3 regions of the Specibacter sp. NPDC078692 genome follow, and region 1 is predicted to be linked to each of the others. Evidence: riboswitches for the same ligand, from Rfam matches in the RefSeq annotation. Region 1 holds a riboswitch; each other region holds the start of a gene.
What was found. Region 1 has a riboswitch for cyclic di-AMP ahead of AB0O97_RS08235 (transglycosylase). Riboswitches for the same ligand answer to the same signal wherever they lie in the genome.
Positions count from the first base shown of each region.

Region 2: linked by a shared signal. The riboswitch ahead of AB0O97_RS09940 (NlpC/P60 family protein) and the one ahead of AB0O97_RS08235 (transglycosylase) in region 1 are both predicted to bind cyclic di-AMP.
Region 3: linked by a shared signal. The riboswitch ahead of AB0O97_RS17690 (M23 family metallopeptidase) and the one ahead of AB0O97_RS08235 (transglycosylase) in region 1 are both predicted to bind cyclic di-AMP.

Region 1 is NZ_JBFBLV010000008.1:121,264-123,522, reverse strand. It holds gene AB0O97_RS08245 (MFS transporter) at 1-550, opposite strand, end outside; gene AB0O97_RS08240 (MarR family transcriptional regulator) at 550-1,005, opposite strand; cyclic di-AMP (ydaO/yuaA leader) riboswitch at 1,222-1,417, shown strand; gene AB0O97_RS08235 (transglycosylase) at 1,422-2,183, shown strand; gene AB0O97_RS08230 (SUMF1/EgtB/PvdO family nonheme iron enzyme) at 2,248-2,259, shown strand, end outside.
Region 2 is NZ_JBFBLV010000011.1:71,212-73,470, forward strand. It holds gene AB0O97_RS09935 (M23 family metallopeptidase) at 1-706, shown strand, start outside; cyclic di-AMP (ydaO/yuaA leader) riboswitch at 858-1,059, shown strand; gene AB0O97_RS09940 (NlpC/P60 family protein) at 1,064-1,861, shown strand; gene AB0O97_RS09945 (MDR family MFS transporter) at 2,027-2,259, opposite strand, start outside.
Region 3 is NZ_JBFBLV010000035.1:301-2,559, reverse strand. It holds gene AB0O97_RS17700 (heavy metal-responsive transcriptional regulator) at 1-233, shown strand, start outside; gene AB0O97_RS17695 (hypothetical protein) at 598-822, shown strand; cyclic di-AMP (ydaO/yuaA leader) riboswitch at 1,164-1,363, shown strand; gene AB0O97_RS17690 (M23 family metallopeptidase) at 1,465-2,190, shown strand.

The DNA of each region.
Region 1 (2,259 bases):
CCGCAAAGCTGGCGGCGTTGATCAGGAAGGCCGGTCCCGTGCCAACCAGCGCGATCACCAGCCCGGCAACACCGGGGCCAGCAAGACGGGCCAGATTGAAGGACGCGCTATTAAGTGCGACGGCGTTGGGGACGTCTTCCTTGCCGACGACTTCCGAGACAAACGCCTGTCTTGACGGAGCATCAAAGGCGCTGGCCACACCCAGTAGGAGCGCCAATGCATACACATGCCACAGATGTACAGAGCCCGTGACCACCAAGATTCCCAACAAAAGCGCACAGATCCCCATGGCCGATTGGGTAACTAGCAACAGCTTTCGCTTGTTGACGCGGTCTCCCAAGAGCCCCGCGTAGGGCCCTAGGAAAATAATGGGCAGAAATTGTAGGCCAGTGGTGATTCCCGCGGCTGTTCCTGAATTGTTGGTCAGAACCGTCAAGACCAGCCAGTCTTGCGCCACTCGCTGCATCCACGTACCGATGTTGGAGACCAGCGCACCGGTCACCCAGAGCCGATAGTTGCGCACCTTGAGCGCTCGGAACATTGAACTCATTAGGCGCTCATCTCCTGCAGGATCAAGGCCGCCTCATGGAGAGTGCTCCGCTCCTGTGGGGTCAGCGCGGCAACTCGCTGCGCCAGCCACGCGGTTCGCAAGGAGCGCGCTTGGCGCAGTGCAGCACTCCCGGCAGCGGTGATGCTGATCAATACTTGGCGCTTGTCCAAGGGATTTTCACTCCGGCTGACAAAATCAACTGCCGCTAAGTCATTGACAATCCGAGTCATGGACGGCGCCTGCACCTGTTCCCGTGCAGCCAACTGCCCCACGGTCCGAGGCCCTTCCCCTAGCCCCGCCAGCACCGAGTAGCGTCCGGGACTCAATTCCCCTGTCGCCGCTTCAGCCCGGAGCCGCCTCGAGGTACGCATCACGGCCACCCGCAGTTCCGCGGCCAAGTGCCCTGGATCTTGGGCGTCAGTATCTTGGACGGGTTGCGGGGAATGTTCAGTCATGGTTGCTCATCTACCTAGTTACAAAAGTTTCGTATCTTCTGCTTCCAATCATAGATCGTTAGCATTGCTAAGTAAATGTCAACTTGCTCACCCGCCAAAAAGTCGCCTACTACAAAGGTCGTTACCATAATGTGACATATGGTTTCGGTTCGGTTACGCTGGCTAAAGTGCCTTCTGAATCATTACCGGTTCTGGCATCAATGGACGGTTCGCCGAGCTCTGCCGCCGCCCATTCCCACCAGATCCATGGCAGAGACGGGGGACCCAATCTTTACGGGCCTTCCCATAATGGAAGCCCTTGGGGTTAAGCCAGCGCAACGAAAATAGGCAGTGAATACTGCCTCTGGAAGCTGCGCGGCCGGATTCTCTAGTCCGTTCCCGACAGCTCACCTCGCAGGCGTAGAGAGGCACCACACATGTCTGCAGCACCTCAGCGCGGCCGTCGTCGCGCAGAACCAGCAAGCCGGCCCTCACTTCGCGACCTAGCTACTGTCCACAAAGGAACGGCCCGCACGGGAACCCGTGCGGCCACCCCGCGCAGCGTTTCTGCTGTCTCTACCACCGCCAAGTGCATGGCCGCTGTAGCCGTCGTGGGCGCCTTGATGGCTGCCGGATCGGTGGCCTCAAACACCATGAACCCTGTGGCCGATGGCGCGGACACGCGCAGCCTGGTCGCAGCCATTGATCAGGGCGTACCCACTGCTATCTCTGCCCCGTCGGACGCAGCCATTAGCTTCTCCGGGATCACCGTCAGCTCCAAGGCTTCGCCCACAACCACACCTTCCGCGGCTCCGGTCAAGCCCGAAGCCGCTGCGGTCACTCCCGTGGCGAGCCCTGAAGCTGCCCCGCTTGCACGCCCCGCCGCCGTGGATGACCCCGCCGCAGCGAAGGCTTTCGCGGCCAGCCAGCTGGGTTCCCACGGCTGGGGTGCGGACCAGATGAACTGCCTAAACCTGCTCTGGGAGCGCGAATCTAACTGGCGCACCACGGCCGAGAACGCCTCCAGTGGCGCTTACGGGATTGTCCAGTCGCTGCCAGCCAGCAAGATGGAAAGCGTCGGATCCGACTGGGCCACCAACTATGAAACCCAAATCCGTTGGGGCCTGGGCTACATCGAAGGCCGTTACGGATCACCTTGCGGGGCCTGGGGCCACTCCGAATCCGTGGGCTGGTACTAACTACAGCGCGAACGCAGCTCAGCGCGAGCCTAGCACCGCTTAGCACCGCATGAAAGGCGAGTCTATGGCTGATGAA
Region 2 (2,259 bases), on a different contig from region 1:
TGCAAGTGCCCCAACAAGTAGTGCAGTAGCCCAGTTGCTGCGTGCCGGAGTCGCCAGCGGCGCCGGCCAAAAAATGGGCGTAGCCATGGCGGCCACGGGTCTAGTCCTGGCTGTCACGCTTCCTTCCACGCAGGTTTCCGAAGACCTTCACCTCGATACTGCAGCAGCTGTTTCCGCGGAAACACTGGTCACAGCAGGCGCGCAGATCCCCATCACCTTCGCCACTCCGGAAATCGGCAGTGCCTTGAACCCTGATGGTCAGCTCAAAGAAACCCTCAAGGTCAACGCCTCCAACGTGACGCCCCAGGCTTCCAAAGGGACCCTCTCGGCACCCCTGCTGACCTTGGTTGAGAGTTCACCCTTTGGTAACCGCATCAGCCCCATCACCGGCCAGATCGATGAGCGTCACACCGGCCAGGACTACGCCGTCGCAAGCGGCACAGAAGTACTTTCCGCCGCTGGTGGAACCGTTACCTTCTCGGGCTGGCATGACTTCGGTGGTGGCAATCGCGTGGTTATCGACCACGGCAACGGCCTCTCAACCTCGTACAACCACATGAGCGCCAATCTGGTGCAGGTTGGCCAGAAGGTTGAACGCGGAGATGTTGTGGGCCTCAGTGGCTCCACAGGCGCCTCTACCGGCCCCCATCTGCATTTCGAGGTCATCATCGACGACGAAGTTGTCGATCCTAAGGGTTGGCTGTAAGTCCTCCACAGGGCCTCCATAGTTACGACTTAGTCACACGACCGTGACCTGAACGTGACATTGAGAAAAAACTGTTGTACCGTCGTAATCGCGCCAACTTCGAATCAAGTCGGCGCCCATGAGTCGATTGCCTAGCTCTGCCACTACTCATGGTCCGTTCGTATCAATCGTCTGGCAGGGGCGGGGGAACCAATAATCGGGATTCGCAGCGGTTTTGCGAAACCCTAGGGGTGAAGCCGCGAAGCGTTCAGTCACTGGCAGGGAAGAAATTCCTTGGGTGGGACAACGTGGAGCGGCCGGGTGACTCCCATCCGAATCCGACAGCTTACCTCGCAGGCTTTGGGAGAGGAATCCTTCTTGGCTTCAAACACTGCCCTCGGGCGCCACCGCGCCGAGGTTGTTAAGACCAGTCCGATCTCCACCCTCACGAAAGCCGTCAGTTTCAATGTCGGCGGGGTTGGTCGTCAGGCTGCTGTCATCGCAGCAGCTTCAGGGCTTGTACTGACTTCCGGTATCGCCGCAAACGCCGCAACTCCCACAGTGGAGCGCGCTTCGGACGGTGCCACAACGCTGAACCTGAACACGGAACTCGCTTCCGCCATCACGGCAGCTTCCACGGTGAAGATTTCCTTCGCTACACCCACCATCACCTCCACCCCGGCTCCTGTCATTGAAGAGCCGGTAGTTGTAGAGGCGCAGTCCAGTGAAGTTGCAGTTGCAGCTCCGGTTGCTGAAGCAGCACCGGCCGCAGCACCGGCCGCAGCGCCGGCCGTAACGGTCTCAACGCCTGAGCCGGCTGCAACCCAGTCTGTAGCCCCGAGTGGCGTTGGCGCGATCATTGCCAGTGCTGCCTTGGGTCAGCTCGGAATTGGCCAGGACTGCACCGCGCTGGTTCGCAACGCTCTGTCTGCCGCTGGGATTTCCTGGGTTGGCTGGCCCGGTGACTACCTGAACAAGGGCCGTCTAGTATCTCAGGGCGAAGCACAGCCCGGCGACTTGATCTACTATGCAGACGGTGGCGTGGGTCTGGCCCACATCGCTGTTTACATTGGCAACGGCCAGGCAGTTCACGGCGGTTACCAGGGAACCACTAAGATCGCAGGAGTTTCTATTTATGGAGCTTCCGCTCCCGTCTTCATTGCTGTGGGTCACTAAGTAATACCAGCTTTTGTGCCCAAAGCCCTGTCTTTTGACGGGGCTTTGGCATTTAACGGTGCATCTACTCGCCTGCTTGAGTTCTAGCTCGTTGCACCTTGGCGTGGCGGCCGATCGTCCCCGTCCGGCCCGGATCCCCGAAGCCGCCAACCCCGGGCTGGGCCACTATGACTGCACCTTCCGTATCAATGGCGACGTCGCGCCGTACAGGCTATCCAAAAGGTTAGTGGCTTCCCGGGCTGCGGAACCGTCCACCTGGGACCTTTCTGAAGCCTCAACCCCTTCCAGCGGCCCGCCCCGGTTGATGCTTGTGGCCAGCGGGATCTCCTTGACGAACAGCAACAAGAGCCCGGCTAACAGCAGCAACGGCACCATGTAGACAAAAATTGGTGTCAGCG
Region 3 (2,259 bases), on a different contig from region 1:
GCCAGGCCGCCGGGCTCACCCTCGCCCAGATCGGGCAGATTCTGAAGATCCGTGAGGGCGGCCAGACGCCGTGCTCACACGTCCAGGGCCTGCTGGGGGCGCGCCTCGGCGAACTCGATGCTCAGATCGCCGAGCTTCTGGCCCTCAGGGAAACTATTTCCCAGCTCCATGTAAAGGCGAGCAAACTGGAGCCGGATTCCTGCTCCGCTGACCAGGTCTGCCGCTACCTCTGATCAACATCCCACCTCGGTGGTCGCGGGTGCCCATGGCCCCGTGCGTCTGGTCGAGGGTCTGGTTGGCTCCAAGGTTGCCCGTTGGCCTGGCACCTCAGCGGGGCCGAACACCTGTCCGACCATGCCGTGACTCTGATGGGCTGACAAGTCGCGACTCTGCGGCCCCGGTTGCAACAAGAACCGCCAAACCGAACCATCAATGAACCACCGCACCGAACCGACATTCACAGATTCTGAATTGCGGCGCGCAAGGACGCGCTGATGAGGTTCGGCTTACTGTGGGAATCGGCGATCTGGCTCAATGGAAGAAATCCGGGCGGCAATGGGCAGGCCGTCGCCATCCGTATAGACGTTGGGTCGAGGTATGTTCGTTGAATTACGTGAGCTGGAGATTCGCGGCGACCGAGTCGGTATGCTTGCCGGCCTCTGGGCAAATTTTACCCTTGAGGCTAGCCAGTGCCGCGCGTACGACTTTTACAGGTGCATCGGCATGGTTGATGACATCTCAGCTGTTGCCCTAAAGGGGCAGCATATTTTCAACGAACTGCGTTATTTGGCCTGGCTGGCCGAGGGGTCAGGAGGGCTGTGAAATATGAATTTGTGGGGCTTTCTGTCCTGGGCGGGAGCCTAGTTGCCCTTGTATCTGGCCGCTATTTGCCGCCGACTAGCATTCCCGGCCGGCCCGAAGCTGGATCATCTCCTGAGCCGAACTGCCAACCTGAGGAAGACTGCCAGAGACGAGGAATTGAGAGGATTGGGTTTCCGCGGGTCCAAGTGAATTGATCCCGGGTATGTGGAGGTCGGACCGGCGGTCAGCCAGTGGTGAAAGGTGACGTGGCCTGGGCACCGAACTTCATGTGTAACGAAATTATAACTTTTGGTTCTTGTCCGTTAGGATTGAAAAAATATATACCCCTAACGGGTATTTCGTGGGCCGCTTCGCCAAACCCCGTCGGCGGTCCGCGATCGTTCATTTTTGCGACGGGGACGGAGGAACCACTACCGGTGCCTTGTTGCACCTTGGGGTGAAGCCTGCTCAACAAACCACTGCCTATATGGCGGGGCGTTGGACTGGCCGGGCCTACCTCGCCCGAATCCGACAGCTAACTTCGTAGGCGTTGAGAGGACCTCATTTATGCCTGCCCACCGCCAGCATGGCCGCCGTCGCGCGACCAAATCAAGACTCATCAACACGTCGAACAAAGGACGTCACTGGGCGTCGGCCCCTGACGTGACTATCGAGCCCTTCACAGGCAAGAAATCATTGACGATGGCTGTCGCAGCAGCAGGTTTCATTGCATTGACTGCCCTTCCTGCCGCCCACGCTGAGACCAATCATCTTTCGCCTGCCGTGACCGCCAACGTGTCTATGTCCTCGGGTCAACCGAAAATAACGGCGGATCAGGATGTCGTGGTGTCCTTCGCTAAGCCACTGGTGTCCAGCAAGCCAGCCCAGGCAGCAACGCCGCCGAGCGCCCTGCACCCGGCGGCTGCCCAAGAGGCGCCAATTCCCACACTGGCGCCAGAAGAGGCGCCAGCAGCTGTGCCAACGCCCGCGCAGCCGTCCTCAGGGCTTCGCCCTCCGTTGGCTGAGCTGACGGTCACCTCACCATTTGGGTATCGGGTCAATCCGCTGACTGGGGCGGGAGGGGAACTGCACACAGGGATCGACTTTGCTGGCGCGTGCGGCACCTCAGTATTTGCGTCAGGCTCAGGTACCGTGACGGAAGCTGGGTGGAGCCCGTATGGTGGCGGAAATCGAATCGTTATCGACCACGGTGGTGGGATCAAGACCACCTACAACCATTTGGACTCCATTGGGGTCAGTGTTGGGCAGGAGGTCAATGGCGGCGCCCCGATAGCTGGAGTCGGCACGACGGGCAATTCCACGGGATGCCACCTGCACTTTGAGGTCGTAGTTGATGGACAGACGGTGGACCCTACACCGTTCATCTAGGACTTCATCATGGATTGCGGCCGGGCGCGTGGCTTTGAGCGTACGCTGCCCGGCGGCCATTATGGGTTC